Linked DNA regions of Desulfatitalea tepidiphila. The protein of the gene in region 2 interacts with the protein of the main gene of each other region in a pairwise test. Links are inferred from orthologs where the notes say so. Each region holds a gene or a part of one and is shown on either strand. Other genes may lie near its edges.

The links. The genes of interacting proteins can lie anywhere in the genome.
Region 1: the proteins of ftsZ (region 2) and rlmN interact in binary tests that used the Escherichia coli proteins (3 or more experiments, as listed by UniProt). The link is inferred for Desulfatitalea tepidiphila from one-to-one orthologs.

What each region holds. Positions count from the first base shown.
Region 1 is NZ_BCAG01000007.1:69,767-72,802, forward strand. Bases 1-2,886 are described here. They hold rlmN (dual-specificity RNA methyltransferase RlmN), read right to left. Parts: upstream 2,024-2,886; coding sequence 977-2,023; downstream 1-976. Other genes in these bases: DFT_RS24155 (DUF814 domain-containing protein), read left to right, coding at 1-940; ffh (signal recognition particle protein), read left to right, coding at 2,253-2,886. In the rest of the region: more of ffh, read left to right, coding at 2,887-3,036.
Region 2 is NZ_BCAG01000001.1:848,388-851,500, reverse strand. The notes cover bases 151-3,113. They hold ftsZ (cell division protein FtsZ), read right to left. Parts: upstream 2,254-3,113; coding sequence 1,048-2,253; downstream 151-1,047. Other genes in these bases: ftsA (cell division protein FtsA), read right to left, coding at 2,335-3,113; DFT_RS03695 (radical SAM protein), read right to left, coding at 151-916. Outside these bases: more of DFT_RS03695, read right to left, coding at 1-150. UniProt on the Escherichia coli protein: Essential cell division protein that forms a contractile ring structure (Z ring) at the future cell division site. The regulation of the ring assembly controls the timing and the location of cell division.

The DNA.
Region 1 (3,036 bases), on a different replicon or contig from region 2:
CATGCTCTCGGCCCTCGTGCTGCGCGACCAAGGCATCCACGTGGAGTGGATCTGCTTCGAAACGCCTTTCTTCACCTCCGAAAAGGCACGGCTGGCGTCCCAACAGACCGGTATCCCCCTGCACGTCGAGGATATCACGGTGGACTATCTGGAGATGCTCACGCATCCCCCGGCCGGATTCGGAAAAAACATGAACCCCTGCATGGATTGCCACGCCCTGATGTTCAACAAGGCCGGACGGTTCATGCAGACGCATGGATTTGATTTCCTGTTCAGCGGGGAGGTGCGTGGTCAGCGACCCATGTCTCAGAACGTCTCTTCCCTCCGGTATGTGGAAAAGCATTCCGGGTTCGACGGACGCATCCTCAGGCCGCTCAGCGCCCAGTGCCTGCCGGAAACCTCCATGGAGCAGCAAGGCCTGGTCGACCGACAGCACCTGTTCGGATTCACCGGGCGATCGCGCAAACCGCAAATCGCCCTGGCGGAAAAGTTCGGTATCAAAACCTATCCCGCTCCAGCCGGGGGGTGTCTGCTGACCGATCCGGGCTACTCCCGCAGACTCAAGGATCTCATCGATCATGGGGACGAATTGACCCGCAATGCCCTTTTCCTGCTTCGCCATGGCCGGCACATGCGATTGGGGCCGGCGACCAAGATCGTCATCGGGCGCACCCAGCAGGACAACGAACAGATCCTCCAGTGGTACGACGGTGAAACCGATGCTTTGCTGAAGGTCAAAAACTATCCCGGCCCCAGTGTGCTGATGCCCGGGGGGGGGCCGGATCCCATGATTTTTCTGGCCGCCTGCATCTGCGCGGGGTACAGCAAGGCCCCTGACGCGGCACCGGCCCAGGTCCAGGTTGAAACCAGGGCCAAAACCCAGACGATCTCAGTCCTTGCCATTTCACCGGGTGAGTCAAAACGTTTCCTGATCACTTGATGGCGTTCCTGATCGCTGAACGCCGTCAAACACCCGTTAACGCGGCATGGGTTTGGACTGCGCGTGGGCCCGCAATTGGCCGCAGGCCGCCATGATGTCCAGCCCCTTGCTGTAGCGCACCACACTGGTGAAATGCTTGCCGATCAAAAAATCCTGAAAGGTTTGAATGCGCTTTTCTTCGGGCCGCTCGAACGGGCTGTCCGGGTAAGGATTGAAGGGAATCAGATTGATTTTGGCCTTCAGAGGCCCCAATAACCGAGCGAGCCTGCGGGCATGGTCCAGGTCGTCGTTCAATCCCCTGAACAAAATGTATTCGAAGGTGATCTTGCGGCCCTTGGGCAGGGGATAACCGCGACAGGCCTCGAGCAACTGCCCGATGGGATAGGTGCGGTTGATGGGCATCAATCGGCTGCGGGCCTCGTCATCGACCTCGTTGAGCGAGACGGCCAGGTTCACCCGCGTGTCACGGCCCAGATCGATGAGTCGGGGCACCAGGCCAGCCGTGGAGACCGTTACGCGCCGCGATGCGAATTTCATGCCCCATTCGCTGCTGGTCAATATCTCGATAGCGGGCAGCAGCTGGCCGTAATTGGCCAACGGTTCCCCCATGCCCATGAAGACCAGGTTGGTCAACTGCGACGGATCCTCGAGCCGCCGGCGCACCTCCCACACCTGTCCGACGATCTCGCTGAAGGCCAGATTGCGCGCGAATCCGCCCTGGCCGGTGAGGCAGAAGCGGCACCCCTGGGCGCACCCCACCTGGCTGGAGATGCACAGGGTGTAATGGTTGCGCTCCGGGATCAGAACGCTCTCCACCAAATGGCCATCATGCAAGCGAAACAGGAACTTGCGGGTACCGTCATCGGACGCCAGCACCCGATCGACCTCCAGGCGGCCGTAGGAAAAGTGCTCGGCCAACAAGCCGCGAAAGGCCTTGCTCAGATCGGTCATCTGATCGAAACCGTCGACCAGCCGCACATAAATCCATTTGAGAATCTGGTCGGCGCGATAAGGCTTCTCGCCGTGCGCCAACAGCCAGGCGAGCAGTGCCTCCCGGGTCATCGATTTGATGTCATTGATCATAAAATAACAACATACCTTCACTTTAAACTTAAAACTTTACACTTAAAACCTCAGCGCCCAATATCGGCATTTATTATGCCTTGCCCCGCACCCGCTTTGGTGGTATAGGGCTCCGGTTCATGAACCATTTGTCAGCGACGGCAACCATGGTGTTGCCGTTTTGTTTTGCTTGACTTATCATTTATATCAGTTTATTTTCAAGGTTTTATTGGTATTGTGGTGACCAACGATGTTTGAGAGCCTGAGCGAAAAACTCGATGGCGTCTTTAAAAGGCTCAAGGGACACGGCACCCTTACGGAAAAAAATGTTTCCGAAGGGCTGCGTGAAGTGCGCATGGCCCTGTTGGAAGCCGACGTCCATTTCAAGGTGGTCAAGCAGTTCGTCGCCGATATCAAGGAGCGGGCCCTGGGCCAGGAGGTGATGACCAGCCTGACGCCCGGTCAGCAAGTCATCAAAATCGTCAATGAAGAGCTGACCCGCCTTATGGGCGGAGCCCATGAAGACCTCGATTTGTCAGGTACCCATCCGGTGCCCGTCATGATGGTCGGTCTGCAGGGTTCGGGCAAGACGACCACTACCGGCAAACTGGCCGTCATGCTTCGGAAAAAAGGCCGCAAGCCATACCTGGTGCCGGCCGATGTCTATCGACCGGCGGCCATCGAGCAGCTGCGCAAACTGGGGACCCAGATCGATGTACCCGTCTTCGCATCGCGCGCCGACATGAAGCCGGTGGATATCTGCCAGCAGGCGCGGGTGGAGGCCCAGAAGAGCGGTTGCGACACGGTGCTGATCGATACGGCCGGCCGGTTGCACATCGACGAAACCCTGATGGATGAGCTCAAGGCGATTCAGAAAGCCGTTCATCCCTCGGACATTCTTCTGATCGCCGATGCCATGACCGGTCAGGATGCGGTCAACATGGCCAAGGCCTTTGACGAGGCATTGGGCATCGGCGGTGTGGTGTTGACCAAAATGGACGGCGATGCCCGCGGCGGCGCGGCCCTGTCCATCC
Region 2 (3,113 bases):
CACACAGTGCTTTCAGATCGGGAAGGTCGGATACCGCCGCACCCAGGAGGCCGACCTTTCCAGTCTGGTCGGCCCCCTGTTGCAGGGCATGAAGCAGCCGGGGCAAGGGACGATATCGCGGGGGACGGTACACATAGCCGGCGGCGCAAAAACGGCAGCCATGAGGGCATCCCCGGCTCACTTCGATGAGGAAAGCGTCTTCAAATGTCGTGTGCGGCGTCACCACCGTGCTGGTCGTATCGAACTGGCCGATATCGGCGGCATAGACCCGCGTTATTCTTTCAGGGACCTCGGCCAGTGGCGTAAAACCGGCCAGGGTCCCATCCGGATGGTGGCTGTCCTCGTAGAAGGAAGGCACGTAAACGCCGGGCAGATCCCGGGCAGCCTTCAACAAAAACTCGCGACGATCCATTCCCGGATGAAAACACTCGAAAAAATCTGATAGCAGGGCTTCGGCTTCGCCGATCAGAAAGCAGTCTATGAACGGCGCGAGGGGTTCTGGATTGAGAGAAGCGGAGACTCCCCCTGCCAAAATTAGGGGGAGGGAGGCGCCACGATGGGCGGATGACAGGGGGAGCTCCGCTTTTTGCAGGATGGTCAGTACATTGGCAAAATCATTTTCGAATGAGAGCGAAAAAGCCAAACCATCGAACTCACGCAACCTGCGCCCCGATTCGAGGGAAACCAACGGCCGGTCGGCGTGATTCGTTTCAGGGAGAAACGCACGCTCGCAAACCACATGATCCATTGCATTGAGTAACCGGTAAACCGTTTGGAATCCCAGACTGGCCATGCCCACGGCATAGTGATTGGGATAGATGAGCGCCACACGCACGCGATCATGCCACGATTTATGGGTTGTACCGACCTCTGCATCGAGCCTTTCTTTACGCTGTTTGTCTGTTCCGGGTGCCATCAAACACTCCGTTTAAAAAAAATTGATCCTGAAACCGGATCGCCCTGACCGTTTGGATGGCACCCATTGATCCACAAAAACGCATTCAACCTTGCCTGTCTTTCCCAGCAGGACCGCTTGACACCAAATCCCTAATCCGCCTTGCGTCTCAGGAATGTCGGCACATCCAGGTCATTGCTGTCGATGACCATGCCCTTGTAGCCTTTATAGAGCGACCCGGAGGATTCGTTGGCCGCCAGCTGCTGCCGGCGGACCCGCCGGAAGGTGGGCTCGTCCAGATCATCGCCGGCTGCCAGATCCGCCGGCGTGATATCGCGCACCTTCCCGCCATAGGTCGGATCGGAGACCGGGGCCTGGGCCGGGGCCGGCTCCTTTTTATCCTTCTCGACACCGATGCCGGTGGCAATGACCGTGACCCGCATCTCATCGCCCATATCGTCATCGATGACCGCGCCCCAGATAATATCGGCATCATCGCCGACTTCGTTGTATATACGGTCGGATGCCTCGGTCATCTCTTCCATGGTGATATCGCTGCTGCTGGTGATGTTCATGAGCACACCCTTTGCGCCGGAAATATTGATGTCCTCGAGCAACGGATGGGAAATGGCGCGTTCCGCGGCTTCCACGGCCCGGTTCTCTCCACTGGCCACACCGATACCCATGATGGCCATGCCGGCCTTGGACATGGTGGTCTTGACATCGGCGAAATCGAGGTTGACCAACCCCGGCCGGATGATCAGATCGGTAATGCCTTTCACCGAATGGAGCAGTATTTCATCGGCCTTGCGGAACATGTCGATCATGCGGGCATTTTTGGAAGCCAGACCGCGCAGCCGGTCATTGGGAATGGTGATGACCGTGTCGGCCACCCGCTTGAGCTCTTCCAGGCCTTCGTCCGCGGCGCGCGCGCGTTTTTTACCCTCAAAAGAAAAAGGACGCGTGACCACGGCCACGGTGAGGATCCCCAGCTCCTTGCACAACCCTGCGATGACCGGAGCGGCGCCCGTTCCGGTGCCGCCTCCGAAACCGGCGGTAATAAACACCATGTGGCTGTCAGTCAGCGACGCCTTCACCGCCTCGCCGCTTTCCAGGGCGGCATCCCTGCCGATCTGCGGATTGGCCCCTGCGCCCAGTCCTTCGGTCAGCTTCTCTCCCAGCTGGATTTTGATTTCCGCCTTGGAAACCTCCAGGGCCTGGACATCGGTGTTGGCGGCAATGAATTTTACGCCATGCAGATTGCTGGTGATCATGTTGTTGATGGCATTGCCGCCCGCCCCGCCAACGCCGATCACCTTGATTTTTGCCGAATTTTCCTGCTCGATGTAACTAAACATAGTCTCCCCCTTTTTGTATGTTAAAGGTTTCCCCCTATATCCTTCTCTTTTAAGCAGACAGGTGAATACCCGAACGATTCTTCATATTACTTCCTTGAACCATTTCTTCATCCGCTGCACGATGCTGTTGAAAATATTCTTATCGCGAATGCGGAACTTCTTGACCGGCTGTTTGCGTGCCCCATACATCACAAGCCCCACGCCCGTGGCATACATGGGATTGTTCACCACATCGGTCAGACCCGTGATCCCTTGGGGCTTTCCGAGTCGGGCCGGAAGCCCCAATACGGATTCGGCGATGTCCGTTACCCCATCGAGCAGTGCCGTTCCGCCGGTGACCACCACGCCCGACGTCACGTAGTGCTCCATCTCCGCACGATAGATTTCCCGTTTGAGCAAGGTAAAGATCTCTTCCATGCGAGGTTCCAAAATCTCTCCGAGGATCTGGCGCGGCAACTTGCGGGCTTTTCGCCCACCCATACCCGGCACTTCGATAGTATCTTCCGTGTTGATGTTCTCCGACAGGCAACTGCCGTACTTCTTCTTTATCTTCTCCGCCTCGGCCAATGGCGCCCGCAGGCCGATGGCGATATCGTTGGTCAGGTTGTCTCCGCCCAGGGCCAGCACAAAGGTGTGCTTGATGTTCTGACCGGAGAAAATCGCCAAATCCGAGGTGCCGCCGCCCAGATCGATCAGGGCTGTCCCCAGTTGCTTTTCTTCCCCCGTCAATACGGCCTCTCCCGAAGCCAGCGATTCCAGGACGATGTCGCACACATCCAGCCCCGCCCGGTTGGCGCACTTGACGATGTTGTGGGCCGAGGTCACCGCGCCGGTCACGATATGGATTTTGGCTTCGAGGC